3 regions of the Methyloglobulus sp. genome follow, and region 3 is predicted to be linked to each of the others. Evidence: riboswitches for the same ligand, from Rfam matches in the RefSeq annotation. Region 3 holds a riboswitch; each other region holds the start of a gene.
What was found. A riboswitch is a leader RNA that binds a small molecule or an ion and turns the genes downstream of it on or off. The one in region 3 is predicted to bind cyclic di-GMP.
Positions count from the first base shown of each region.

Region 1: another riboswitch for cyclic di-GMP. It lies ahead of AC1YY3_RS01215 (DVUA0089 family protein); the one in region 3 lies ahead of AC1YY3_RS01955 (hypothetical protein).
Region 2: another riboswitch for cyclic di-GMP. It lies ahead of AC1YY3_RS00770 (VPLPA-CTERM sorting domain-containing protein); the one in region 3 lies ahead of AC1YY3_RS01955 (hypothetical protein).

Region 1 is NZ_CBAROL010000002.1:18,871-28,994, forward strand. Features, by position in the region: gene AC1YY3_RS01205 (DUF1097 domain-containing protein) at 1-186, opposite strand, end outside; gene AC1YY3_RS01210 (CCXG family PEP-CTERM protein) at 537-1,124, opposite strand; gene AC1YY3_RS01215 (DVUA0089 family protein) at 1,535-2,269, opposite strand; cyclic di-GMP riboswitch class I at 2,234-2,328, opposite strand; gene AC1YY3_RS01220 (DVUA0089 family protein) at 2,879-3,520, opposite strand; gene rimO (30S ribosomal protein S12 methylthiotransferase RimO) at 4,116-5,426, opposite strand; gene AC1YY3_RS01230 (hypothetical protein) at 5,548-5,874, opposite strand; gene AC1YY3_RS01235 (rhomboid family intramembrane serine protease) at 5,987-6,661, opposite strand; gene AC1YY3_RS01240 (DEAD/DEAH box helicase) at 6,817-8,139, shown strand; gene AC1YY3_RS01245 (DUF2905 domain-containing protein) at 8,057-8,326, opposite strand; gene AC1YY3_RS01250 (glycoside hydrolase family 17 protein) at 8,490-9,494, shown strand; gene AC1YY3_RS01255 (D-alanyl-D-alanine carboxypeptidase family protein) at 9,804-10,124, shown strand, end outside.
Region 2 is NZ_CBAROL010000001.1:147,861-157,984, forward strand. Features, by position in the region: gene dnaA (chromosomal replication initiator protein DnaA) at 1-186, opposite strand, end outside; gene rpmH (50S ribosomal protein L34) at 356-493, shown strand; gene rnpA (ribonuclease P protein component) at 490-858, shown strand; gene yidD (membrane protein insertion efficiency factor YidD) at 894-1,070, shown strand; gene yidC (membrane protein insertase YidC) at 1,079-2,794, shown strand; gene mnmE (tRNA uridine-5-carboxymethylaminomethyl(34) synthesis GTPase MnmE) at 2,803-4,149, shown strand; gene hisC (histidinol-phosphate transaminase) at 4,649-5,764, shown strand; gene AC1YY3_RS00770 (VPLPA-CTERM sorting domain-containing protein) at 5,830-6,483, opposite strand; cyclic di-GMP riboswitch class I at 6,526-6,608, opposite strand; gene AC1YY3_RS00775 (3-deoxy-7-phosphoheptulonate synthase) at 6,899-7,969, shown strand; gene thiS (sulfur carrier protein ThiS) at 7,966-8,943, shown strand; gene trmB (tRNA (guanosine(46)-N7)-methyltransferase TrmB) at 9,196-9,879, shown strand; gene AC1YY3_RS00790 (CDGSH iron-sulfur domain-containing protein) at 9,950-10,124, opposite strand, start outside.
Region 3 is NZ_CBAROL010000003.1:3,710-13,833, reverse strand. Features, by position in the region: gene AC1YY3_RS01970 (PEP-CTERM sorting domain-containing protein) at 1-53, opposite strand, end outside; gene AC1YY3_RS01965 (DVUA0089 family protein) at 212-760, opposite strand; gene AC1YY3_RS01960 (efflux RND transporter permease subunit) at 1,175-4,246, opposite strand; cyclic di-GMP riboswitch class I at 5,012-5,091, shown strand; gene AC1YY3_RS01955 (hypothetical protein) at 5,075-5,632, shown strand; cyclic di-GMP riboswitch class I at 5,871-5,951, shown strand; gene AC1YY3_RS01950 (ABC transporter ATP-binding protein) at 6,428-7,696, opposite strand; gene AC1YY3_RS01945 (ABC transporter permease) at 7,699-8,682, opposite strand; gene AC1YY3_RS01940 (tryptophan--tRNA ligase) at 9,231-10,124, shown strand, end outside.

The sequences.
Region 1 (10,124 bases), on a different contig from region 3:
AAAAATGCCGCAGGTGATGTTATTAACAACCGCTTCCTGGTTAGCACCCAGCAAGAAATAAGCCGCCCAGGCGATAGTTGCTGCCCATATAAAAAAGATACCAGCAGTGAGCGGCAATACGGCAAAAAATGTTGCTACACCAGCGATAACGCCAATGCTTAAAGAAAGTGCTGTTAGTTTATCCACGCGAATTCTCCGAAACTCACCTCATTTTAATTATGAAGCCAGGTACACACTGAGGTGTTTCTATAATACCTGACGATTAGAACACGGGCTTCGTTTAACCCGTAGCGTAGGGAATATAGCAGATATTATCCTGGAGTTAAATATTCTGATTGCTACGATCATAAATCAGGCCAGACTAGATGCCGCAAAAGCCTAGCAAATCTGAAAAACTTGATGGTTTTTTGTCGAAAAAACTGAGAGTGTCAGGATGAGTGCAGAAAAATTAGCTGGCTCTGGAATAACTTGGAAGAAGGATTTTTTTGAAGCACTTATCCCAGCCGAACTCGACTGGGATAAACAAAGTGACGGTTTTAGATATTATGACGTGCAATCGGAGCGACTAACATTTTCTTGCGGCTGAAGCCCACTAAACCAGCGATACCTGAACCGAACAACCAAACAGCGGCGGGAACAGGTACAGGCGAAGACAAGCCTTGCTGATTACTCCCAACCAAACTAAATTGCCCGCTGTTAGCCCCATTACAGCAATCCCCAGCCCAAAATGTTTCAAGGATGTAGTTGCCTGCTGATATGGCATTGGTATAAGAAAACATTAATTTACCAAGATTATTTGTTTTTTTCGCTATTAATGCCCTATTCAAATACAAAGCACCGCCATAACCGGCATCCACACCCAATTGGAATAACAATTGGCTAGCATCACTGGAAAAATCAATAATCAGATGTGAGAAAGTGTTATTCCCTCCCCAAATTAAACTGAAATCTGTGATATTTACTGACGTTATCTCGGAAGTTTGAGCATACCAAGATGCCTCAAAATCTGCACTATTAACCCCAGAAGTAATGCTGCGGGTTTCGTATGTGATTGTGGCCGCTTGAACGCTACCCAAGCCAAGCAAAGCGGACAATAAAACAATCGTTTTCATCTGACGTTTCATACATATTTCCTTACGTTAAGAATCTATCTCACACCTTTTTGTTGGGTGATTGTAGATCCAGGTTAATAACACGCTGCAACTCAAGCACTTTGCTTTCCTCGCCAGTTGCTAATAATTATACGGATCGCAGGGAAATATTCTGTGAACGAGGTCACAGTGGCGTGAGATAAAGTGTGACCGAGCTCTCAATATTGAGATAAGTTGATGTCGCAGAGGGATCTAGGTGATCGATAGCTTAAAACTTCATGTCGGCGTGTTGGGTTTTGATACCACAACCTCAGGTCAAACTATTGGGTTACTGGTTTTGGAATGGGGCGTAGCGTTTTAGCAGTCAAATTTTATACTACCCCTTAAACGAACATATCCCAGCCGAACTTGACTGGGATATACCGGACTAACTAACCTAACCTTTATGCAGCAGAAGCAGCGAGCATTTGCTTGCGTCTAAAGCCCATCAAACCCGCAAAACCTGAAGCAAACAACCAGACAGCAGCAGGAACAGGAACCGCAGCCGGAATTGCTGGTGGTGCTGGAGCAAGCGAAACATGCAAGGTGTAATCGTCATTTCTGCTAAGCCCTACCTGCTGACGAGTAGTATTAGAGTATTGACCTACTGACACATAATATAAACCTGGGTTTGCAAGTACACTGCTTATAAAAGAATCCCAAGTATTTGTAGTGCCTGGGTCAAGCACACCGCCATCATCATTACTGACAAGCTCAATACCGTTAGAATCATACAGTTTTATCCAAGAATCCAGGTCAGGCATACCTCTATCTATATCAAAAAACGCCTGTACATTTGCCCGAGCGGTGGTGAATGAATACCAATCCAAGCCATTGTTATTGCTACTGGTAGTTGCATTAACCGAGGCGTGTAAGAATGTTGTTGAGACATTGGTTAAAGGATCGCCAATATTTGCATCCAAAACGCTGTCAAAATTTAAATCGAGATTCAATGCTCTCGCTCTAGTGCTATTGCCTGTCGCATTATTAACAGACACATAAGCCGCCTGAGCAGAACCTAATCCGAACAGTGCTGAACATAATACGATAAGACTAATTTTATTTTTCATTTTAAAACCCTTATAAATAATATAGTTAGGATGATTAGCAGTGCAGCCCTCTTCTTCGTATTCGTACACACTGAAAAAGATCTGTCGCTTTCCGTCCTCACCTCACGATGAGTATGGCTTTTATCTCCTCCCTGTTTGTGCAAAACCTGCACAATGAAACCTTATCCTATTGGAAATTTGAGCTTTTCTGCTTCGCCTTCCAGTTGCAAATAATTATACGGGGTGTAGGGAAATTTTCTGTGAACTGGGTCACAGTGGACTGAGATAAATTGTGAACGGGTTCACAATATTGAGATAAGTCGGGAAGAAAGAGGCTTTATGGCGACAGCTCAACAACCTTTGAATCAATTAAATTTGATATTTCTGCGCTGTCGTAGGAGCAAGCCCTTATTGTTGATCTAACAAAGTGATTGGTGGGTATTCAGCTAGGCACAATACCTGCCTACCCCTACAATGCTCTCGTTAGCTAGGTTATTAGCACTATTCGTACAATGCATTGATAAACTTAGCTTAAATCTACTCACAAATACATCAACTGATCTTTAAGGTAAAGCCAATAGCCTAGCTGCTAATTACAGAATCGAAGCTATTTGCTTTACCAACGACAACAGCTATTGAGTTACAAAACCTTCCCCAGCCGAACTCGACTGAGGAAGGTAAGATTGTGTGCTTTATTCCTTAGGCAATGGCTGGTGCAACCAGCATTTTCTTGCGCCGCGCACCCATCAAGCCAGCAATACCAGAGCCGAACAGCCAAACAGCGGCCGGAACGGGTACGTTAGATAGGTTAACATGATTCTCTAGCGAAACATGTAAGGTGTAATCTTGACCTGGGCTAAGGTCTTGGTTAGGGAACTGTCCAACTGACACAAAATATAACCCAGGATTTGCAAGTACAACACTCAGAAAAGAGTCATAACCATGAACAGAACCTGGATCAGCGACTCCACCGTCATCACTGGCACCAATCAAGGTACCCACTGAATCATACAAGCTAATCCAGGAATCCAGATCAGTCATACCATTGTCAATATCAAAAAAAGCCTGTTGATTAGCTTGGCTAGTGGTAAACGAATACCAATCACGCCCAGTTGTACCGGTAGTTGCATTGGCTGACACGTGAAAAAAAGAGGTGGAGATATTGGTAAATGGGTCGCCAATATTGGCATCAAAGTTTTGATCAAACTGTGCATCCAAATTCAGTGCAGTCGCCATAGAGCCGTTGCCTGTTGCATCATCAACAGTAACATAGGCGGCTTGGGCAGAACCAAAACCCAAAACTGCTGAACAAAGTACGAGCGTACAAATTTGTTTTTTCATGTTAAATACCCTTTAAATAATGAAAGTCAGAATGATTTGCAGTGCAGCCATCTTTTTATCCGTGCCGAGATCTGTCACTTTCCGCCCTCACCTACATGAGTTTGGTTTTTAGCTTCCTTGTTTGTGCGTATCCACTACACAATTCAACCTTTCCCTATGAAGATGCCAGCATTTCTGCCGCCGCTCCAGTTGGTATCCATTATAAGAATTGTAAGGAGAATTTCTGTGAACGGGTTCTCAGTGGGATGAGATAAGTTGTGAACGGGTTCTCAGTTTTGAGATAAAACCGTGCAGGAAAAAACTTTATAGGGGGTTTATTAAAAAACAAACGGTAAATTGGTAAGGGGATTTGCGGGTTTAACCTTAACCTAGCAGACGTAATGATCCGCTAGGGTGGGGGTTAAGATGGGTAGGGCTGGTGGGCAAAACAGCCACACTATATTGTTGCACCCCTCGAAATAAAACCAGAAGTGTAACTGCTGGAAATACCGCCTACTCCCGCTATTTACGACTGATAGCTTAAGCAGGAACGATTGACGAGAGGAATAAATATCTTGATGATTAGGTATTGGCTTTGTTCGCAATATCAAACGAACTAAACCAAATGCGCCCACAGATCGTGTTCATCGGCTTCCTCTATCTCAACGTCAACAAATTCGCCGACTTTTAGATGGGTTGCGCCATCGATGAAGACTTGGCCGTCGATTTCGGGCGCATCAGACTGGCTTCTGGCAACTGCGCCTTCTTCCACCACTTCATCAATCAGGACGGTTTCGATATTGCCTATGCGTTGCTGTAAGCGTCCTGCACTAATCTCAGACTGGCGTTCCATAAAACGGGCTAAGCGCTCCTGCTTGATTTCTTCTGGGATCGAATCAGGCAAATCATTGGCAACCGCTCCTTTTACGGGTGAGTAAGCAAAACAACCAACCCGATCCAGTTGCGCTTCATCCAGAAAATCCAGGAGTTCTTCAAACTCCTGTTCCGTCTCGCCAGGAAAACCGACGATAAAAGTGCTACGCAAGGTAATGTCTGGGCAGACTTCCCGCCATGCCTTGATGCGTTCCAGGTTGTTCTGGCTGGCGGCTGGGCGTTTCATCAGCTTTAAAATTCGGCTGCTGGCGTGTTGAAAGGGAATGTCCAGATATGGCAAGATTTTGCCGTCAGCCATCAATGGGATTACGTTGTCCACATGCGGATAAGGATAGACATAGTGCATCCGCACCCAGATACCCAGATCGCCCAATGCCTCCGCCAGATCATAAAAGCGGGTTTGTACTGAACGTCCACGCCAAAAACGTGGCTGGTATTTCAAATCCAAGCCATAAGCACTGGTATCTTGGGAGACAATCAACAGCTCTTTAACTCCCGCATCCGCCAAACGCATGGCTTCCACCATGACATCATCAATCGGCCTACTGACCAGATCGCCGCGCATGGACGGGATGATGCAAAACGTGCAGCGATGATTGCAACCTTCTGAAATCTTTAGATAAGCGTAATGATTGGGCGTGAGCTTGATGCCTTGCGGCGGCAACAGGCTGGTGAATGGGTCGTGCCTGGGTGGTAGATGCTCATGAACGGAGGCGACTACTTCGTCGATGGCATGTGCGCCAGTCACCTTCAAGACTTGTGGATGCCGCGCTCTTATCTCATCTTCCCGCGCCCCCAAGCAACCAGTGACGATGACCCGACCATTTTCCGCCAGTGCTTCACCAATGCTGTCCAGGGATTCTTCCACAGCCGCGTCAATAAAACCGCAGGTATTCACCACGACCAAATCGGCATCTTTGTAGTTAGGTGAAATGATGTAACCCTCACCGCGCAACTTAGTCAAAATCCGTTCGCTATCGACCAAAGCCTTGGGGCAGCCCAAGCTGATAAAACCTATGTGGGGGGCAGTCATGATATATTAACTAATAAAACTAGGGTCATGCGGTTTATAAAAGCCGCATGACCCAGAAAACAGAGATATGGAAAGTAGAATGTTGACGGCGTGTGAACAGCTGATTTCTAGCCTTACGCCTTTAGCCTTTTACCGCATCAGCAATCGGGTTAAACGCATCAACCTTAGCCTTACCCGTTTTAATCAAATCAATACCCGTATCCACAATCATCTTGCAAAGCCCTGGGGTTTTGTAAACCATCAAGCACAAATAACCCACCGCAGGGATGGCAATCAGTGCGCCGATAAAGCCATGAATACCGACCACGCCCATCAATTTAACAAGTATTGCGACTGCATCAAGCGGCAACAACACCATCGCGCCAAAATATGCCAACACCACAAAAGTGAAAACGGCAAAAACGACAAATTGAAGCAACTTTACTAAGAAGAAATTTAGTTTTTTCATAAGGTTTTGTATGATTCCTGACAAGAATTTAAGGAGATTATCGACCACTTATTAGTGATCCAATCTACCCTGAAAGTTGATTTTTAATGGCGTAATTATAGCTTGAATACATTCAAACCACCTCATCTTTTCGCAGAAAAAAGCGATGCAGAATTGCTCCGGCGATAAATCCGCCTATATGCGCCCATAAGGCCGAACTAGAAGCAGCCCCTGGGACATAAGTCGAGGTGGTAATATCATAAAGTTGGAAAATAACCCACAACCCCAAAAAAGTGACCGCTGGAATATGCACAATAATAGGGAAAAAGAACACTACAACCCGTTCATACGGATAGAGAAAATAATAAGCCGCTAATACGCCAGCGATAGCACCCGAAGCACCAACAACAGGTATCTGTAAAGTAGGCGCGGAATACCATTGCATCATGGTTGCCAACAGACCGCATATTAGGTAAAAAGCGATAAACCGCCATCGTCCCATCCTGTCTTCCACATTGTCTGCAAAAATCCACATAAACCACATATTGAAGATGATATGCAGCCAATTTCCATGCAAGAACAAGCTGGTCAAAAACGATAAATAGCCATCAAACGGCATCCCATTAGCCAGCCCCCACTGCGGATTAGCATAACGGTTAGGTACCATGCCATAGAGATAAATCAGCCTTGCGCTCATCTCGTAAGGAATAACCTGCATGACGAGGAAAATTAAAATACAAATCGTCATCAAACCCCAAGTGACATAAGGCGTTGAATTACATGGCGCTGTATCTCGTATGGGTATCATTTTTTAACCTCGTCAGAATGGTTGGTTTCAGCTTAACGGTTATCGGCACAGTAGCAACAACAAAGTGATTTAATCATAACCTTACTCCAATAAGTTTATAATGACCTGAAGAATATCTTTGCTCCTTGGCCTCGCGCTCAATACCTTTAAGTTTAATGCAAAATTCCACAAACGCTACACCCTCATTTACCGAATTTGATCTGGACAAGCGCTTGCTTAAAGCGATTGAGAAGAGTGGCTACGAAACGCCTACCCCCGTTCAACAGCAAGCCATTCCGCCCACACTTGCACATCGGGATTGTCTGGTCAGCGCCGAAACTGGCAGCGGCAAAACCGCCGCTTATTTATTGCCCACCCTGCAACAGTTACTGGCTTTACCCGCTAAGCCACTGGGTGTTCAGGTGCTAATCCTTTGCCCTACCCGCGAACTTGCCCAGCAAATCTTCGGTCAATGTCAACAATTCTGCGAATTCACCCCGCTAAAAACCGGAATCATTACTGGCGGCAGCGACTTCAAAAAGCAACAAATGGCGCTGACAAAAGGCACTGACATCATCATTGCCACCCCAGGCCGCCTTCTGGAACACTTTCAACTGGCAACATCCTATTTCCAGAATCTAAGCGTACTGATACTTGATGAAGCAGACCGTATGCTGGACATGGGCTTTAGCGATGACGTGCTGACGATTGTCGAAACATGCAATAAGCAACGCCAAACCCTCCTATTTTCGGCGACTTTAACCCATTTCGGCGTGATTAAAATCGCCGACAAAGTGCTAAAAACCCCAAAAGTAATTGCGTTAAACACCCTGCATGATGGCCATCGCAACATTGCCCAGCACCTTATACTGGCCGATGACCATGACCATAAGCTGAAACTGCTGGCACATCTGCTCGCGCATGAAAGCTTCGACAAAGCCCTGGTTTTTACCAATACCCGTCTAAGGGCAGACGAATTGCATAATTCAGTCCGTGGCGCGGGCATACGCTCCGGCTTGCTACACGGCGAGATGGACCAAAAAGACCGTAACCGGGTCATGGCGCTGTATCGGGACGGCATCATTAACACCTTAATTGCCACCGACTTAGCCGCCCGTGGCCTGGACATCAAAGGCATCAACCTCGTCATCAACTTTGACATCCCCCGCAACGGCATTGATTACATCCACCGCATAGGCCGCACCGGACGCGCCGATGAACAAGGCACCACCATCGCCCTCGTCAAACACACCGAGTGGAACTTAATGGCAGGTATCGAACGTTTTTTAAAGCAGGACTTTATCCGCCGTACCCTTAAAGGATTGGAAGGCAGCTACAAAGGCCCGAAAAAACTTAAATCATCCGGCAAAGCCGCTGGCAGCAAAGACAAGAAAGAACCGGCTAAAAAAGCGGTGGTTAAAAAAGTGAAAGTGCGGGAAAGGGATAGGAAAAATGTGGGAAAAAGGCGTGTTCCAAGTGATAAAACGGCAACGGAATAGTCCGTAGGCTGGGTTGGTAAACCCAGCTATTATCGACCGTGCTGGGTTTACCAACCCAGCCTACATTTACCTGTTTCCTATCAAACAAATTGATAATCAACGCCAAGATAATGCTCACGATTAACATAGATACAATCGGGATGAATACAAAGCTTTTTTCATTCTGAATACGGATATCACCCGGCAACGGAATAGATTGAATTTTAGCATTAAGCAGTGCGCTTCAAATCAAAACAGCTCATTACATGAGAGTCGAGTTCACACAAGGTTCATCTTAACGACTGATAATGACTTTCTTAAAACAATAACGCATTAACCACCAACCTATCTTGATTAATCTGGAAATTCTCATGAAACGATTGCCGCTGTTGATAGCTATTATCCTATTCGCTATAACTATGGATAGTGCATTTGCTGCTCCGCACGTTAAACAGCATAAGAAATCCGTACAGGTCAGCGAAAGCAAAGCCATGCAGTGCGTGGCTTTTAGCCCTTATGTCGGTAATATTAACCCAGATTTTGGCGCACAGCCGTCTCATGAATTGATCGACACGCTGTTGGATAAGCTGGTCAAAGAAACCCGATTCCGCTGTATTATGACCTACGGCGTAATGAATGGTTTGGAATACACGTTTACGGCGGCGGAAAAACGAAAACTTAAGGTGATTGCGATAATCTGGCTGGATAAAGACATTGCCGTCAATGACCAATCCATTGCCAGCGGTATTCAAGCAGCTAAAGCGTTTCCTAATACGATAGTCAAACTGAGTTGCGGCTCTGAGGTCAGGACGCGACATGGCAATGTTTTCGATGCTGAGATTATTAAATGTATTGATCGCTTGCGTAAAGCGGAAGTAAAGCAGCCTATTACCACGATTGATACTTGGTGGGAATGGTGTAATCGCGCTACGCCTTGCCAAAAAACCGGCTTTGAAGCCAAGGTGGATTGGCTTGGCATCAATATTTTTCCGTGGTGGGAGAATAAACATGCAGGCGTGCATTCGTGCATCCCTGCCGATAAGGCGGCTGACTTCCACATTGCCAGGCTTGAAGATATTCGCAAAACTTATCCTGACAAAGCCTTAACGCTTACCGAATTTGGCTGGCCTAATGCCCCTGAAGGTGGCACAGAAACCAATACCCATACCGGTCAAAAATGCGGTATAGCCGGACAAAAGAATCAGCTTACAGTCATTAAATCTACCTTGCAAAAACTGGCTAAAAAGAACTGGGGCGGCAATGTATTCGAGGCTTTTTCAGAACAATGGAAACCGAATGATGAAGGTAATTTTGGGGCTCACTGGGGAATCTGCCAAGGCAAACCACCTTATACCTGCGTGAAGGATTTTAAATAGCGCATCCTGCCTGTGTTTTTTGATGGACTTGTCGGCTTCATACCGGTGAGTCGCGTGTATTTTGGAGTGACAAACCTAGGTTTGTCACTCCGCCCTATATCAAGTCACAGGTTTAACCCACTACCAAACTCAGGATAACCTAGCCGAACCATGAATGGAATCAACAAGTTCAGTAATTTCTACCACAAAAAAGCTAGCACGCCTTATGTTTTAAGTAAAAATTCGACTATAGTTAGCGTTTTTTTGTGTCGGTAACCCTAGTCCGTCATTGCTATTCATTTTAATCCCTATCTCAGAGAACCACGATACATGAAGATTGTGAAACATATCCTACTCATATTGACAGCATCAGTTTTGATGCTGGTTTCGCATACAGCTATGTCCCGCCATGCGGCACTGTTGATTGATGCTGATAGTGGCAATGTGTTGTATGAGATGGAAGCCAATCAGTCGTGGTATCCGGCTTCGCTCACAAAATTGATGACGTTGTACATGGCTTTTTCCGCATTGGAATCTGGGCGATTGCGCTTAAGCGATTCGATGAATATCTCCAGTCATGCTGCCCATCAACCGACCAGTAAACTGGGTTTACGCGCATGGGATTCAATTTCCGTTGAAGATGCTATTTTG
Region 2 (10,124 bases), on a different contig from region 3:
GACAAATTCTTCAATTTTTGAAAAAAACCTTTCCTTGACCCAATCCATCACAAAACGATTTGGAGCCAGTAATTTCAGTTGACCATTGATTTCTACAGCCTGAAGTGGCCTAATCCAGGTATTAAATTCCGAACTGGAAATTTCAATTTCCAGCTTGCTCAAGCAGTTATTCCAAATGGAACTCATTGAAGTCGTTAACTTATTGATTTTATATGTTTGACAGATTCAGCTCGTCGGTTACTATACAGGATAAACGTGCAAGCTCACAGAATTGACATAACCAGGCTTATATCTTATCATCCGTAGGCTTTTTTATCTGTTTTTATTGACCCTTATTTGATCAGGCTTTTGTAATATGAAAAGAACATACCAACCCAGCAAAATTAAACGAGCTAGAACCCATGGTTTTAGAGAAAGAATGGCATCAGTCGGTGGTCGTAGAGTAATAAACGCAAGGCGGGCGAAGGGAAGATCCAGACTGACTGCTGTGTGACGGAGCTAAACTACGGTTTCCCTCCAGGATTAAGATTAAAAAAAGCCGCTGAATTTAAAAATGTTTTTTCCAATCCGGTCAAATCAACAGATCGGTATTTTACGCTTTTAGCCATACAGAGCGATTTTGATAATCCCAGAGTCGGCTTGGCAATTGCCAAAAAAATTATTAGAAAGGCAGTCCACAGAAATGTGATTAAAAGAACTGTCAGGGAAAGCTTTAGGATTCAACAGCATATAATGACTGGCATTGATATTGTCGTCTTGGCACGAAAAGAAGCACTGGGCGTACCACCGGATGTATTAAGACAGTCATTGGAAAAACATTGGCTTAAATTGGTATCGAAATGCGCTTCACGCTCATAGCGATTATAAGATTTTATAAGACCTTTATTAGTCCTGTGCTTGGCAATAATTGTCGGTTTTATCCCAGTTGCTCAACGTATTCCATAGAAGCATTTGAATTGCATGGTGTGCTTAAAGGTTTATACCTGACAGCCAGAAGATTATTGAAATGCCATCCTTTTCATGAAGGTGGCATTGATCCCGTTCCTGAAAAATTTGGTAATAAGAAGTAATATTAAGAATGGAAAATATACGATTTATACTCGTCATCGCTTTTGCAATGATTGTGTTGTTGCTATGGCAAGCCTGGCAAATGGATTACGGCCCCAAGCCAGCTATCGCACAAGTCGAAAGCCCTGCGGTTGCAGATGTTAAAGAAGATCTGCCTGCAACAAGCAATACCACTACTGCACAGGTACAAACCGACGGGCAACCAGTCGCTACTGCACCGTTGGCGGCTGTTTCTGCCACTGATATTATTACAGTAAAGACCGATGTTATTGCCCTTGAAATTGATATGCAAGGTGGCACCATACAAAATCTGGATTTACTGAGTTACCCAGTAGAAAAAGATAATACGGTTGTCAACGCGATGAGGAAACTCGTCGGTTTAGAGGCCGCTGAAAAAAATCGCCAGCCAGTAAGATTGTTTAATAGCAGCCCAGAAAAAATGTTTATCGCGCAAAGCGGCTTGATTGCAGCCAGCGGAAATGCAGCAGCACCCGATCATCACACCATTTACGCTCATCAAGCGAGTAGCTATGCCCTTGCTGACGGACAAGACAGCCTTACCGTTCCACTAACATGGACGGATAACAATGGGTTGGCAATGACCAAAACCTTTGTTTTCAAACGTGGCAGTTACGAAATCACACTCAATCAAAACATCAAAAACAACACCGGAAAAGACTGGTCAGGCAGGCAATACAGTCAATTATTACGGACACCCTTCAATGAAAACACTGGCAACATGCTGACTGCGGGTATGCGGGCCTATGATGGTGGCGTTGTTTATACCGAAAAGGACAAGTACAAAAAGATTAACTTTGACGATATGGTTGATGATAATTTGGATGTCGCCAGCCAAGGCGGATGGGCAGCCATGATTCAGCATTATTTTGCCTCGGCGTGGATTCCACCCGCAGAATCAGAAAATCACTTTTACACCAAACATTTAAAAGATGAACGCTACGTCATCGGCTCGTATTCGCCGCCAGTGACCGTCGCCAACAACACAGAAGCACAGTTCGTATCACGCTTATTTTCAGGACCGAAAATTCAACCTGTTATGGAAAAAGTAGCACCAGGGCTTGAGCTGACCGTCGATTACAGTGTGTTGACCTTCATCGGCAAGCCGATCTACTGGCTGCTCAATAAGATTCATAGTTTTACCAATAACTGGGGATTTGCAATTATTGGCGTGACCATGTGCATTAAATTGTTGATGTTCCCGTTGACCCAAGCCAGCTTCATCTCAATGGCAAGGATGCGAAAAATCCAGCCGCGTCTAAAAGAATTGCAGGAGCGTTTTGCCGACGACAGACCACGGTTTAACAAAGAAATGATGGATATGTACAAAAAGGAAAAGGTCAATCCTTTAGGTGGTTGTTTACCTATCCTGTTTCAAATTCCCGTGTTCATGTCCTTATATTGGGTATTAAGCGAAACCGTTGAATTCCGGCAAGCACCGTTCTTATTGTGGATTCAAGATTTATCCGCAATGGATCCATTTTTGGTGCTGCCAGTAGTCATGGGTATTTCCATGAAAATCCAGCAAGGCCTAAACCCGCCGCCGATTGATCCAGTGCAGGCAAAGATATTAAAAATGTTCCCGCTTGTTTTCACCATATTCTTCCTATTTTTCCCCGCCGGTTTGGTGCTGTACTGGGTGGTTAACAACACCTTATCCATTCTCCAGCAGACCTACATCACCAAAAAAATCAATGCACAAGCCTAGCGCGACTATTGGACATTGAACACATAGACACCATTGCAGCCATAGCGACACCCTCCGGTAACGGAGGTGTCGGTATCATCCGAATTTCAGGTGGATTAGTTACTGAAATCGCAACCAAACTAACAAAAAAAGCCTTAACGCCTAGAACGGCGCAATTCTCAAGCTTTCTCGATCAAGACAATGCCGTTATTGATTCCGGCATAGCCCTCTACTTTCCAGCCCCCGCTTCTTATACTGGCGAAGATGTACTTGAACTCCAGGGTCATGGCGGCTCGGTAGTCCTCAACATGCTACTACGGCATGTATTAGCATTGGGCGCAAGATTAGCCAGGCCAGGGGAATTCACCGAACGCGCTTTCCTCAACAACAAGCTCGATTTGGCTCAAGCCGAAGCCATAGCCGATTTGATAACAAGCAGCACCGAGCAATCCGTACGCTCCGCGCAACGCTCCATGCAAGGCGTGTTTTCCGAGCAGATCAATCTGCTGATTACCGAGCTCACCGAACTTAGAATCTACATTGAAGCGGCGATTGATTTTGTCGATGAAGAAATCGATTTTTTAACCGATGGAGTGGTCGAAAATCGGCTAGTAAGTCTGGTAAAAAGATTAGAAGAAATCCAACAAACCGCCAAACAAGGGCGGTTATTGCGTGATGGCATGACCGTTGTATTGGCGGGAAAACCGAATGCCGGAAAATCCAGCCTACTCAATGCGCTCGCAGGACACGATGCCGCCATCGTTACCGACATAGCCGGCACCACGCGGGACGTGTTGCGCGAACGCATCCAACTCGACGGAATGCCGCTGCACATCATTGACACGGCGGGTTTGAGAGAAAGCTCAAATGCCATAGAGCAAGAAGGTATTCGTCGCGCTCAGGAAGAAATCCGCAAAGCCGACAAAGTACTGTTGCTTATCGACATCAGAGAGACAGAACCCCAAACATTACTGGACGCTATCCCCGAAGACCTGGACATTACAACCGTCTACAACAAAATAGATTTAGTAAATTCCGAGCCGGAAATACAAAACACAGAATCAGGCACACAAATCTACCTATCCATTAAAACTGGCGTAGGCATGGATTTACTCATCCAACACCTGAAACAAAGCGTCGGCTACAACGATACCGCAGAAGACATCTTCATAGCCAGAACCCGCCACCTTGAAGCCCTAAAAAACGGCTACGAACTCATCCAAAACGCCCTGCACCAACTACAAACCACCCAAGCCAGCGAACTCGTAGCAGAAGATTTACGGCAAGCCCAACAGGCTCTTGCTGAAATCACAGGAGAATTTACGTCAGATGACCTTTTGGGGAAAATATTTTCCAGTTTCTGCATTGGTAAATAACCAAGTTAGAAAATATCAAATAACATGGCTATATACAATGCACAGGTTAGGACAAACAGTCTTTATTTCTTTCAAGGTGTTAGCTCATGTAGATTCAGCACTACCTGTGACTTGTACATAGTCATGTCAAATAATTACAAACTTATTTACACCTACGCAGTACTTTGCAAATTATAGGTATGGTGTGAGAAATCCATGAAAAACACAATAAAAAACGCATCAGCAAAAATTGATAAACAGAACGTAGGGTTGATTTACTTACACGGTATTGTTGGCAACCCTTAATGGCACCCAAACGCGGTATTGAATTTCATTATCCAATTCACTAAAGCCGAGGTAGACGACCCAATGGTCGTGGATCGGTTGGGTTCTATTGGGTTATTGATGTTTTAAGTTTAACCACCACTTCACAGTAAAGAGCTATGATAAAATTATGAGATAAATCTACAGTTAGACCATCGAAAAACTTCTTTCAACTTTTGCGACACATCCAAGAATAATGCTTTTGAATAACAAAACTGCCGCCATTTTTCGCAACGAAGTCTTGGCAATGTCCGCTTATAAGGTTGCAGATGCGAGCGGTTTGATTAAGCTGGATGCGATGGAAAACCCTTATAGCTGGCCGGATGACCTTACTCAAAGATGGCTGGAAACATTGAAAACCTGCGAACTAAACCGTTATCCAGATCCAGAGGCAAAGCAACTCACGCAAACGATTAGGGAACAAAATAACATTCCGTCAGTGCTTGATGTGTTGTTGGGCAATGGTTCTGATGAGCTTATCCAGATTCTGCTGATGGCCTTGCCACCTAATGCCAGTGTGTTGTCTGCACAACCCAGCTTCGTGATGTACCAGCAAATCAGCCATTCGCTAGGCTTGAGTTTTATCAATACGCCTTTACTGCCCGATAGCTTCGAGCTAGATTTGCCGTCCATGCTGGCTGCGATTGTGGCACATCAACCCAGCCTTATATTTTTGGCCTATCCCAATAATCCTACTGGCAATCTGTTTAGTGCTGAAGCTATAAATAAAATCATTGCCGCTGCAAATGGTTTGGTCATTGTGGACGAAGCCTACGCGCCTTTCGCCGATGCCAGTTTTATCAATGAACTGACACAGCACGAAAACCTGTTGGTGATGCGAACCGTTTCCAAACTGGGCTTGGCAGGATTACGTCTGGGCTACCTCGTCGGTGCGTCAAGTGTTATTGAACAACTCAATAAAATCCGACTTCCCTACAACATTAATATTCTCACTCAAGCTACCGCCCACTTTGCACTGACTCATCATGCGCTGTTTGACGAGCAAACCCAAAAAATTTGCACAGAACGTACACATGTCTACGACCAACTCAGCAACCTGGATGGCATTACCGTTTATCCCAGTGCCGCAAATTTTATCCTGTTCAAGACACCTAAAGATATGGCAACTGACATTTTCACAGCCATTAAACAACAGGGCGTTTTAATCAAAAATATGAGTCATCAAGGCGGATTATTGGCAGACTGCTTACGTGTCACCATCGGCAAGCCCGAAGAAAATCAGGCTTTTTTGGCTGCCTTAAAAGTCAGCTTGGAAAACTTGGGCAATCCAAATATTCCTGAGAAAACTTAAATTGAGAAGGAGCGCTATCACTTTTATCGGAAAGTGTTAACGCCCCTATATTTGCGTTTATATCTTTATGCTGATGCAGCTTGCTTGCGACGAGCAAATGAACTCAGTCCAGCTATAGCTGATCCGAATAGCCAAAGGGCAGCAGGAACAGGCACCACGGTACCAACATTAATATCAGACAGCCTAGCATAGTCAAAGCCATAGAAATCGTTACTTAGGTTGCGGTTAATATTCACAATAAGCGCACCCGTGCTGTTGATCGAATCAAGAACTGCTTGTTCAAGATTAAATGTACGTAAAGCCGTATTAGGAAATCCGTCATTGAACGCCCAGTTCTGCACAATGCCATTGAAATCCACAGCGACCGCGCCAAAGGTTGAGGCTTGGAAATCAGCCATATCGAACTCCAGATGTCCTGCTGTCCAGCCACTACCTAAGCCCGAAAAGTTGAAGGTAGCTACAGTTCCAGCTTGGGGCCCAAAACCTGGATGAGTAGTGCTATAAGTGTCAGTGAATTGTGCACCGTTGGTTGCAGCCATTTCGGCTGCACTACGACCATCATAGTTTGCGCTAAAGCCATTGAAAGGGTGTGTGGCGTTATTGGCAATACCGATACCGTAACCATCATCGTCTCCAATGGTGAATACCGCCGCTTGAGCATGATTTGAAACTGAGAGAACCACAGTTGCAAAGAATAACAAGGGTAAGATTTTTTTCATTTTATTTCTCCAAGTATAATATTTAATAATCTAAAAAAAGTATTTTGCAACTCAGCCATCTTGGATTATTTCAAAGATCTGTAGCTTTCCGACCCTATTTCGCAACAGGTGTAGCATGGCAGCATTGCTTTGTGCACAAAGTCAATTGCCTTTTATGTAAAATCCCATCAAAAATAATTTTTTACTTCCAACGGATTTTTACATTGGGGGAAAATACCAAAGTATTCAAAACAAATATATACGTACAATTACCTACTATGTTTGGCATAGAAAATGCTGTTAGTTCCCCATTAGCAAACGGTTTCGAATTACATCAACCATATCGAACATACAGTAAGCACTGACAACACCCAATAAAAACAGTTAAAATAGCACCTACGAAGTACCAACAGACAAAACTGGTTAATAACACCACATGCAAACATCCTATAAAACTGACGACCTGAGAATTTGTGAGACCAAAGAAGTCATTGCGCCTGTCCAGGTTCATGATGAAATGCCGCTCAGTGACATTGCCGCGCTAACAACGCTTAAAGCAAGGCATGATATACATAACATTCTAAATGGCAGAGATGACCGCTTGCTGGTTGTGGTAGGGCCGTGTTCAATTCACGACACCCAAGCCGCAAAAGAATATGGCAGTCTGCTAAAAGCAGTTAAAGATGAATTAAAAAAAGATCTGTTGATTGTCATGCGGGTTTATTTTGAGAAGCCACGCACCACGGTGGGTTGGAAAGGACTGATAAACGATCCCGATATAAATTCCAGCTTCAATATCAATAAAGGCTTGCGCGTTGCCAGACAGTTATTGCTGGATTTGAATAATATGGGTATGCCGGCCGCGACGGAATACCTGGATTTAATCACGCCGCAGTACATTTCTGACTTGATTGCCTGGGGCGCGATTGGTGCTAGAACCACAGAAAGCCAAGGACACCGAGAACTGGCTTCGGGCGTATCTTGCCCAATCGGTTTTAAAAATTCCACCGACGGCACCATAAAAATCGCTATTGATGCAATAGGTGCAGCGATGAGTCCGCATCATTTCTTGTCGATGACCAAGGCGGGACATTCGGCGATTTTTTCCACAACGGGTAATGACGATGTACATATCATTTTAAGAGGCGGCAATGGTCAGCCCAATTATGATGCAGTCAGTGTTGAGCAAGTGGCAAAAGGGCTAATAAAAGCCGATCTAAAATCAAATATTATGATCGACTTCAGCCATGCTAACAGTTTAAAGCAATGTCATAGACAACTTATCGTCGGCGAAGATGTCGCTGGGCAAATAGCCGGTGGGGATCGCAGGATTATGGGTACGATGATAGAAAGCCACCTTAAAGCAGGTCGGCAAGAGGTGATTGACGACCAACCCTTAACCTATGGACAAAGCATTACCGATGCCTGCTTGAGCTGGGATGACACCGTGCCACTCCTAAAAAACTTGGCTAAAGCTGTGCAAAAACGCCGGAATTCAAAATTATGATCGTTTATGTCAATGGTGAAAGCCACGAGCTTTCTGGCGATAAGAAAGTAGCCGATATTATCGAAAACATGGGGTTGGCTGGCAAACGGATTGCTGTTGAATTGAATAAAGAAATCTTGCCTTTCGATCAGTACCAAAACCAGTTGCTTCACAATGGCGATCATCTCGAAATTGTCCATGCGATTGGTGGTGGGCAAGACGACACGTTTACCATTGCAGGTATTGCTTACCGTTCACGCTTATTGGTTGGCACGGGCAAATACAAAGATATGGAAGAAACGCGGTTAGCTATAGCAGCCAGTGGCGCAGAAATTGTCACCGTTGCGATACGCCGCAGCAATATCGGGCAAAATCCTGGCGAGCCTAATTTGCTGGATGTTATTCCACCGGATAAATACACCATTTTACCCAACACTGCCGGTTGTTATACTGCTGAAGATGCGGTAAGGACTTGCCGCTTGGCGCGGGAACTGCTCGGCGGACACAAGCTAGTCAAGTTGGAAGTGTTGGCCGACCAGAAGACCCTGTTCCCCGATGTCGCGCAAACCTTTGTTGCCGCCGAATTGCTGGTCAAAGAAGGCTTCGATGTCATGGTGTACACCAACGACGACCCCATTGCCGCCAAACGGCTGGAAGACATCGGCTGTGTTGCAGTAATGCCGCTGGCAGCACCGATTGGCTCCGGCTTAGGCATCCGTAATCCCTACAACATCCTGACCATCGTGGAAAATGCTAATGTTCCAATATTAGTTGATGCTGGCGTTGGTACGGCATCCGATGCGGCTATCGCAATGGAGCTAGGTTGTGCGGGCGTTTTAATGAACACCGCCATTGCCGAAGCCAAAAATCCTATTCTTATGGCTTCTGCTATGAAGAAAGGCATAGAAGCGGGGCGGGAAGCTTTCCTGGCTGGGCGTATGCCACGTAAGCGTTTCGCTTCGGCTTCATCGCCGATTGATGGATTGTTTTTTTAAGTCCGCAATATTTCGTGGATGCGGTTCGTTCCTCACCGCACGAGTTGCCTTAAATTAAGAAATACGGAGTCAAAAAACATGTTTTTTGATTCCTGATAAACAGCGAATGTTGGAGTACAAACTTAGTCGAGTAGGGTGCATTCTATACACCTAAACTAAGGTTAGGTGACATAGCCGATTGAGTAATTATAATATCGCCAATCAAAATTAAGATCTCATGGTGCATAAAATGCACCCTACTTTATGTACTTAATGTCCGAACAATCCCCAACCCGGAAAATCCGCAGCTTTATCCGTCGCCAAGGTCGCATCACCCAAGGACAGGAATTCGCCTTGGAAAATCATTGGGACAACTACTGCCTTGCCCCATATAAGGCATTGGATGTGCGCCAAGTGTTTGGTCGCCACGCGCCGTTGTGTGTTGAAATCGGTTTTGGTAATGGCGAATGTCTGGCTAAGTTAGCCGCCGCAAATCCCGATAAGGACTATATCGGTATTGAGGTACACCGCCCTGGTGTCGGCCATTTGATGATGCAGTTGGAACAGCAAGGTCTGCAAAACGTCAGGGTTTATTGCCACGATGCGATAGAAATATTGACGAATAACCTGCCCGATAACAGTTTATCTGCGGTCCATTTATTTTTTCCCGATCCTTGGCACAAAAGAAAACACCATAAACGCCGTATCGTGCAAGCCAGCTTTTTAAACTTATTGGCAAGTAAATTGCCGCCCGGCGGCTATTTCCATGCCGCAACCGATTGGGAACATTACGCCAAAGCAATGCTGGAAGTATTGTCGGCAGATAACCGATTTACTAATACGAGTCTTACCGACACCTATTGCGAAAGGCCAGCACACCGACCTTTAACAAAATTTGAGCAACGCGGTCTGCGCTTGGGTCACGGTGTTTGGGACTTGATCTTTATACGCAGCTAAGTGTGAGATCAGCCAATAATGAAAAATTATCTACGGTTTTTAGCCGTAGATTAAAGTACGAAGTCCAAACTCACAATTCCTTATGACTGCCATCGCAATACGGCGGGTTTTTGGTTTGTTTGCATTGGCAGATGGCGACCGTTTTGGTTTCGGTCATTTCAAATTTTAGCGGCGTAAAGGCTGTGGTTTTATGCGAACCGTCACAAAAACTGCCGTTTGCGCTGTGTCCACAAGCGCACCAATAA
Region 3 (10,124 bases):
GTGGTAAAACAAGCCAGTAGCAGTGTAGTGATTAAAAATAATCGTATTTTCATGGCGTTCTCCAAAAAATAAATACCATTAAATGATACAAATGTGAGTGTGTAATGGCTGAGTTCTAAATCTAACGGTTTGCAGGCTTTATCAGTAAGGTATCCAGTTATATCGGTAAATATGACTGGATCTGTACGATAAAGCTATGTAACCGAAGGGACTAAACAGTTGCTGTATGAGATTTTTTTCTCATGCCCAGTAACCCCATTAAAGCAGAACCAAATAACCATACGGCGGCTGGGACGGGGACGGATGAGACATTATTGTTTAATATAGATGCAGACGATACATTGTTGATGTCTAATGCATAAAAGCTGGTGAGATCATCAAAACCTTCATAAAAGGTAGACCACACAATTTCCTTTAGGGTTGGGCTTTGGGTTAAATCAGTACCAAATTGTGCTAAAGCGACAATGTAATTGCCGGCATCAAGATTCCAGGTTATCAGCGAGTCATACAGTCCATCATCAGTACTGATATCATCGTTCATGCTTATCCAAGTTCCAGTACTATCGAAAAGCACAAGTAAAGGATCAAACCCACCGGCTGCATATGATGATGTACGAATAGTTACATCACTGGTTGAATCAACAGTAAAACTAAATGTTCTAAAATCGTCATCATGATCTAAATTGCCAGTAAACGAAAAATTTGCCGCATTAACCCCAAAAGAACTTAACAATATTGCAATAAATAATAGGTGTTTCATTTTTAACTCCGAGTTGAATGAATAGGCATAAAATCTACCTAAGCCAAATATCAGCCTCAAAAAACTGCCTTCTTGGCATTAAATTGCGGCTATGTCATTTACTCTTTGAGGTCTGCTTACGATGCTGGATCTTTAAGTGCGATGTTGATCGCATTTAATTTCCGCGTAAGCTTTTTCATTAAGCATGGGTAAATTTTACGGAGTTAGAAAATTAAAAAATATTCGTACGAATACCTAAGTACGAATACCTAAGTACGAATACCTATATGGCAGAAATTTATGTTGTTAGCTGGAAAGTAAGAGTGAAGGGCGAACGGGATTTTGGATTACTCTCCCTTTGGAGAAGGTAACGATGAGTGCTTATTGGGATGGGTATAGATAAGTTTGGTTCGATGTAAATCTTAATGTGAAAATTCAGCGTTTTCCATAGTGCAGCAGCATACACGGCAACAGCAACAAATTCAGCAAGGTAGAAGAAAATAAGCCACCGATGATAATTGCCGCCATTGGCCCCATGATTTCTGAGCCCGGATTGTCACTGCTGAAGGCAATCGGGAACATGGCTAAGGCGGTGACCAGGGCGGTCATTAAAATGGACGGCAAGCGTTCTTGCGCGGCCAAGGTGATGGTTTCAAGATGCCAGGTTTTGCCTTCGTGATCGACCAAATACTGGCAGTGCGACAATAGCATGATGCTGTTACGTACAGTGATGCCGAATAAGGTAATAAAACCCACAATAGAACCCACTGATAAAGGCGCTCCGGTCAGGATAACCGCCGCGATGCCTCCGATAAGCGCAAAAGGCAGGTTGGCGAGGGTGAGCAATACCTGCCGAAGATTGCCGATGGCTATAGTTATTAGTATCAACACACCAGCACCAGCCAACAAGGAGTGCAGGATGAGTTTGGTACGCGCCTTTGCTTGCTCGACGGCTGTGCCGGTAAACTCAGGATAGGTATCCGCCGTAAAAGCGATTTCCTTGAATACACGGGATTTCAGTGTTTGCATAAAATTGTCCATATCGCCATCAACGATATTGGCGGTGATGGTTTGTTTGCGCTGTGAATTCTGGCGCAGGATATTGTAACGTCCGGTGTTAGGCTTGATGTCAGCGACTTGCGCCAATCGTATGATAGTTCCATCCAGGGTTTTGATGGGTAAGTCACTGATGGGTAAGATATTCGTCTTTTGTTGTGGCAACAAGGTGACGGCAATATCAAATACCTTATTCCCCTCAAACAGCTTGCCCACCACGGTCGTTTCATACGCGCTTTGCAAACAAAGCATGACTTGTTCCGGCGTTACTCCCCAAGTAGTAAGTTGATTCATATTCAAATGCACCTGCACAAACGGTGTGCCTGGCGGCGAACGTACCTGGACATTACTCGCACCTGGAATAGCTTTGATGATTTCGGCAACAGCCTGCGCTTTTCCATCAAGTGTATTCAAATCGTTGCCGAAAATATTGACGACCACAGGCGATGTGTAACCGGAGATAGTTTCATCCACGCGCTCGATCAAAAAAGTATTGGCTTCAAAGCCAATGCCTGGAAATTTGCCCAAGATGCTTCTAAGCCCGTCTAATATCGCTTGTTGTCCTGCCCCTGAATTCGGTTTCAGCCGAATTTCGTATTCGCTGTAATGGCTACCGTAGGTATCGGCTCCGCGTTCTGCTCGTCCCGCCCATTGTGATACCGATTCCACACCCGGAATCGCCATGAATTGTTGGGTAAGTTGGCTGCCAATGCGGATGGATTCCGCCAATGAAGTGCCAGGAATGCTGGCGGTGTGGACGATATAATGGCCTTCGCGCAATTCGGGCAGGAATTTGTGGTCGAGCGTAAAGAAAGCCAATAAGCCTGTTAAGCAAGTGACGATGCTTATTATTAAGATCGGCTTGAAATGTCTATTTGCCGCTAGCAGCCATTTCCCGTAGAAATTTTTGAGGACTTTTATCAACGGCGGTTCTGTCGTATCCAGATCATAACGGCCTAATAGGGCATGGCAAAGTGCGGGGGTTAAAGTCAACGCAACCAGCAAAGACAGTAAGATAGCCAATATATAAGAATAACCGAGCGGTGCAAACAACCGTCCCGCTACGCCATCCAAGGTCAATAACGGCACAAACACCAACGCCACGATAAAGCTGGCATAGACGACAGAGCCGCGCACTTCCAGCGATGCGGCGTTAATCACGTCGTCTATGGGCAAAGGTTGGGGCAATAAGCGATTTTCCCGCAGCCTTCGGAAAATGTTTTCGGTATCGATAATCGCATCATCGACGACTTCACCCAATGCAATCGCCAAGCCGCCCAATACCATGATATTGAGGTTGACACCCGCCTCCAGCAGCACTATCACTGCACCTAATAAGGAAACAGGGATCGCCAATGCAGAAATAATGGCGGCGCGGACGTTAAATAGGAACAAGTACAGGATAATCAACACAAACAAGCCACCGATCAACAGATGCCTGGACAGGTTGCTTATTGACCGTTCGATATAGTCGGCAGGGCGAAATAAATGCGGGTAAAAGTTGATGGCTTGCTTGCTAAGGGTAGGGGTAATCTCCTCTAACACGTTTTCCAGCGATTTGGAAACCGATAAGGTATTGGCCCCATACTGGGCGATCACCATGATGACAATGCCCGGCTTGTCCATGATCTGTGCCGCACCAATCGCTGGTTTAGGCGCATAGATGATGGTCGCCACTTCACCTAGCGTGATGTTGGCACCTTTATCGCGCTTGACGATGACTTTCGAAAATTGTTCGGGCGTGGTCGGTAATCCTGTCACCTGTACAGTAAAACGCTGGTTAAGGTTCTCGATAAAACCGCTGCCTTGGATGTTTGCCGCTAATGTAGCCGCTTGGATAATTTCATCCAAGGAAAGGCCAAAGCGTTGCAGTTGCACAGGATCGACCTGTATTTGCAGTTGCTTGATGTCGCCACCAAACACATTGACATCGGCAATGCCCGGAACAGCGAGAAGGCGGGGGACAATCGTCCAATCAACCAGGCTGCGTAATGCCATCAGATCAACGCGTTCCGAGCTTAGTCCCAAGGTCAATACCGTGGAGGAAGAAGAGGATAAGGGCAAGACGATGGGCGCAATACCGTTTGGTACGTGTGTCGATAAATTCGCCAGCCGTTCATTGATAAGCTGCCGATTGCGGTAAATGTCGCTGTTTTCTGGGAAGGTAGCGGTAATGATCGACAAACCCTGAATCGACTCCGAACGCACGGATTGCAGTCCAATCACTCCGCTGACCGCCAGTTCAACCTGCTGGGTCACTAACAGCTCAACTTGCTCGGAAGAAAGCCCTGGCGATTCCGTCTGGATAATGACCTGCTTGGGCGAGAATTCAGGAAAAATATCCAGCCCCGCCGTCGCAAAACGGTAACCGCCAACCAGCAATATTAACGTGGCAATGGCAATCACAACGCCGTAATAGCGTATGGAAAATCGGATCAGGCTGGCAAGCATGGATGGTTTTGCTGGGTTATAGAGGTAGATAAAGCAATATTTTATCTTGTAATACCTACCTAGGACTAAAAGTATTAGGGCTGTTTGAGTTGCGAAAAAAGCCAACACACTGAGACTAGGTGTTTATACGGATATTTTTACAAATGACTAGGCGATATAGTAGCCCCGAATCTAAAGAACCAGCCGCAAGGCAGCACGGATGCAAGGCAGTAAATAAGTTAAGGATTCAAGGATATCTTGTTATTGACAAGATACAGGCAAGATTAAGGAAAACAATGGATTTGCCTGATAAATGGAGTGGAACAGGGTTCTTAGATTTTAGGATGGGGCTAGAGAAGTATATGGATATTCTTATTAGACGGATTTAATAAACTAGAACCAAAGTTAAGGAGTTTAGCGGTAGGTACAAGACTAAAAAAGATGAAAAGTAGTTAGATTCTGTGATTTTGGAATTCAAGATTAGAGAAAAATAGCGGGATGTTAGTTTTGGATATCACCGTAAAAAACTGGGGTAACTAGGTAATCGTACGTATATTCAATGGGTCTGCAAACCTTTAACCTATATCCAAGTTAAATACTTAACCAAGGAAGAGCAAGGACAAGCAGCATTAAGGAGTTTTAGTGGGGTGACTAGGTAATCGTACGTATATGAAACACATTTACAAAGCTTTAATCTATCCCCAAGGTTAAGAACTTAACCAGCAACAAAAAGGACAAGTATATTTTTAGGGAGCTTTAAGGAAGTGGCATCGTGGATCCCCCTCTATGCCGCATAGCTACACTCACTGCGAGGTGGGGTCGGAAAGCTACAGGTCTTTACAATTAAAGATGGCTGAGTTGCAAATTTTTATTTTTTATAACTTGTTATTATTTTTTGGAGAGACTTATATGAAAAAATTATTAGTTGTTTTAAGTTTGGCAATGGCAGCGTTCTCGTTTCAAGCAAGTGCTGCTACATTGAATTGGGTTTCAACTCCTGTAGGTGCTACAGCTATACAGGTAAATCCTGGTAGTCTTTATGGTGCTAGGAATCCTGCTGGGAATCCAGTGCTACCAGGAAGTTTAGTTGATGACAATTGGACTTTTATGTTGTCTGCTTTTAGCCAAGTTCAAGTTGGTGTTTCGTCTTTGCCTGGATTAGCATCATGGTTGACTGCGGAATTACTTGACAGTACCAATGCTCTTGTGGCATCGATTGGTGTTAATGGAGCGATATGGCGTGATGTTTTGGGAGCAGGTGAATATACATTACATTTGTTCGGAACAGCACCTTTGGGTCAACCCAGTTATGCATTAAGTGTTGAAACCCCAATCCCTGCTGCAGTCTGGTTATTCGGTTCTGCTTTGATGGGCTTGACAGGACTTTCACGCCGCAAGAAAGCCTAAGCTTAAACGCTAACGGTTTTTAAGAAAGGGAGGCTTGCCTCCCTTTTTTTGTGGCTATTTGCCCACTAGCTCTGGGACAGGTTTGTAATCCAAAAACTGGTGTGACTAGGTAATCGTACGTATATGAAATACAGTTATAAACCTTTATGCTATCCCCAAGATTAAAAAACTTAACCAGAACAAAAAAGGACAAGATGGATTTCAAGGAGCTTAGAGTGAAGTTGAACAACGATTCATCGTTCCACAGGGCTACACTTACTGCGAAGTAGGGTCGGAAAGCTACAGGTCTTTACCAATAAAAGATGGCTGAGTTGCAAATCAATATTTTAGAACTTGTTATCTATTTTTGGAGAGATATATCATGAAAAAATTATTAGTTGTTTTAAGTTTGGCAATGGCGGCATTTTCGTTTCAAGCAAGTGCTGCTACCTTGGCTTGGGTGGATATTATTTCTGATCAAGATGATGTCATTTATCGCTGACCCTCCTAGAGCGCATCCAGCTTCGATAAAAGTGCCTGGTAAACCGCTTTGAACAATTGCTTTGCAGGTGTCAGCAATGCTGGCGAGTTTCTTTTCAGTCAAATAGGTTAAATTATTTGATCGAATACGGGATATTAATTCAATTTCCTTATGATCCAACCGCGATAGTGAGCTTGGCACTTCAGATTGAAACAGGTCCTTTAAAATCACTTTAAGTCGTTGAAACATCGTTATCTTTTCCTAAACAAGGTAAATTAAAACGAAAAGAAGAGCCAAGAATGCGCTAAATGGCGTACGAGATCCGTGTTTTCGTTCTATATTTCTGACCAGCGGTGCGGAAAGTGGACGTAGCCATAGGAATTGGGAAGCACGGGACGCCCTCGCACAGTACCCTGTTCTACATCAAAAAAAGCCGCTCCTTCAAGATGATCCTGTAACGCATGATTACCTGATAACGCCACATTAATTCTATATCGACCCGGCATTAACAGCAGCTCTTCCAAATCACAAACAAAAAAACCGCTTGATTGTTTGGAGGGGCTGTCCAGTTCACTACGATCTGCGCTGCTAAATGTTGCAATTGCTTGTCCTTGTTGCTCATAAATAGTGAAACGGCATTCAAGACCAAGACAATCGCCTTCAAAATCAATTTTAATTTTTACGGGGTCTCCCACTTGAAATAGACTCTCTGTATTGCCACTGCCCTCTTTAGCTCTATGTAAAGTTACTCGTGAAACACGCACTTTGCCACCACCACGGCGGTCAGTTCGATGCAGTAAATTATCATCTTTAGCTTGTTCTAACGATGTTAAATACGCATTCACAGTATTACTAATAGAATCATTATTGGATACACTGCCTTGTGTGAGAAATATGCCTCGATCACACAATGCCTGCACCACCGCCATATTGTGGCTGACAAATAAAATGGTACGCCCTTCCTTGCTTACATCTTCCATTTTACCCAGGCATTTTTTTTGGAATTGTGCATCACCAACTGCCAACACTTCATCCACAATTAAAATCTCAGGTTCTAAATGTGCAGCTACAGCAAATGCCAATCTTACATACATGCCCGACGAGTAGCGTTTTACGGGGGTATAGAGGAATTTTTCCACTTCTGAAAAAGCAACAATTTCATCAAACTTGCGTTTGATTTCGACTTTGCTCATACCCAGGATTGCGCCGTTGAGAAAGATATTTTCTCTACCGGAAAGTTCGGCATGAAAGCCGGTGCCAACTTCCAGCAGGCTGGCTACACGACCTTCAATAGTAATTCTGCCACGGGTTGGTTCGGTTATGCGGCTCAAGATTTTAAGTAAGGTCGATTTGCCTGCGCCGTTACGCCCTATGATGCCAACTCGGTCGCCTTGATTTATTTCAAAGGACACGTCGTTAAGTGCCCAAAAATCTTCGTGTTCTGGGTCAGCAGTGTTTGATTGTTTTGTAAAACGTTTGCCGACTGACTTAAAGCCATCAGTAATAGCATCACGTAATGTGCCATGTCTGTTTCGACCACTGGTTTGATGACTAATGACGTATTTTTTGCTGAGGTTCTCGACCTTAATGATAGGGTTAGACATGGTTAAATAATATCCGCGAAAGTGCGTTCTGTATTACGAAAATGCCAAATCCCACTAATCAGCAGTAACAATACAATTCCAATAGAGAGCATAAATCCTGGCCAGTACATTGCCGTGTTTTGTCCTAAAATAGCCCAACGGAAACCGTCTATCACGCCTACCATAGGGTTTAGCGAATACAATAACCGCCATTGTTCAGGGACAATAGCGCTGCTAAAGCCAACTGGCGATACATATAAGCCGAATTGCACGACAAAGGGAACAATAAAACGAAAATCGCGGTATTTGATGTTAAGTGCGGAAAACCACAGCCCACCACCCAGTGCGGCGGCAAACGCCAGCATGATTAAGAATGGCAGCATCAGCATGCCCCATGTGGGTACAAATTTATACCAGATCATCAATGCGATCAGAATAGTAGAAGAAATCAAAAAATCGATAAAACTGACAACTACGGCACTGGCAGGTACGATTAAACGCGGAAAATAGACCTTAGAGACCAGATTAGAATTGCTAATCAAGCTGTTACTGCATTCTGACAAGGCATTGGCAAAAAACTGCCAGGGCAACATGGCGGCAAATACGAGGATGGGATAAGGCACATCGTTGGAGGGCAGTTTAGCCAGTTTGCCAAAAATTATGGTGAATACGACCATCGTTAATAGCGGTCTAATGAGTGCCCAGAGGATACCAATCACGGTTTGTTTGTAACGCACCAGAATATCGCGCCACGCTAGAAAATAAAATAATTCGCGGTATCGCCAGAGGTCTTTCCAGTATTGGCGGTCGGCTCTTCCGGCTTCAATAATAAGCTTGGGTTTGGCTGTGGAATTGCTTTCATAATCGCCGAGTTCAGTTTTGCCTGCCGATTTTTTAGTCATTATCCTGGCTAATAAGATAAGCACAAGGATGCTTAAAAATGCGATTAGCAAAGGCAGGTTTTCGGTAGCAAAAAAATTTATTCCAAGGAGTGTTTCTAAGTTCACTACGTTATCCTAATTACTTTGTAAATCGATTTAGTGCGTTAAATATGGAGCTAGAATGCCCAGTGACTAACCTGCTTGAGTTAGGTCATGGCAAGTTATGAGTCGCTTATGGGGTAGGCAATCGACAAAAACCAAGGGTTAGACCATCCCAGAATGCTAAACTGAAACCCACAATTAGGCAATATTTCTTTAACTAGATACCAATTAAATGGGTGGTTTACGCAGAACATGGATGGGTAGGTAAAAAACCAACTCGATTGAACGCGCAACGTTTAAATTGTAGGCTAATTTAGGTTTAAATGTAAGGAGCTCTAAAAATTCAATATCATTTCAAGGTTGGCACACGCAGATTATCCTCGCTATCCTATTTTGTGGGTGACTGGCTTTCTTTAATGGCTCAATCTGGTATCTTGGTCTCTTGATGATGGTTTAAAAAATGAATTGCACTTGAGTTGAATGTAAGAGCTGTTAAACTGAAATACAGGCAAAGTTTTGATAAAGTCTAAATTTTCTGGTAGAAAAATAATAAAGCAATAAAAGAAAAACACATGAACAAAGCAATCATATTAACAGGCATTACCACCACTGGAACCCCGCATTTGGGCAATTATGTCGGCGCAATAAGACCTGCCATCGCAGCCAGTAAGGATCAAAACGCACAGCCTTTTTATTTTCTGGCTGATTACCACGCCTTAATTAAATGCCAAGAACCGGAGCGAGTGCGGCGATCTAGCCTGGAAATTGCGGCAACTTGGTTGGCATTGGGTTTAGATACCAATAATGCGGTTTTTTATCGCCAGTCAGACGTTCCTGAAATTCTGGAATTGACTTGGATGTTGACTTGCGTGACTGCCAAGGGCTTGATGAACCGATCTCATGCTTATAAGGCCGCCGTTGCCGATAACGAACAAGGCGGCGAGAGCGATCCCGATAAAGGCATTACGATGGGTTTGTTCAGCTATCCCGTGTTGATGGCGGCGGATATATTAATGTTTAACGCCAATAAGGTGCCTGTCGGCAGAGATCAAGTGCAACATATTGAAATGGCAAGGGATATTGCAGGGAGATTCAATCATATTTACGGCGAACATTTCACGCTACCCGAAGCCGTGCTAGATGAGAAGGGCGCGACCTTATCAGGGCTTGATGGTCGCAAAATGAGCAAAAGTTACAACAACACAATCCCCTTATTCGAGCCTGAGAAGAAGCTGAAGAAACTGATTAACAAGATCAAAACGAATTCCTTGGAACCAGGTGAACCTAAACAAACCGACGGTTGCACTTTGTTTAGTATTTATCAGTCCTTTGCTACGACGGATGAAGTCGAACAAATCCGTCAACGCTATGCAGAAGGTATAGGCTGGGGTGAAATGAAGCAGGTGCTGTTTGAGCATGTTAACGAGCAGATTGCGCCAGCACGGGAACAATACGATGCCTTGATG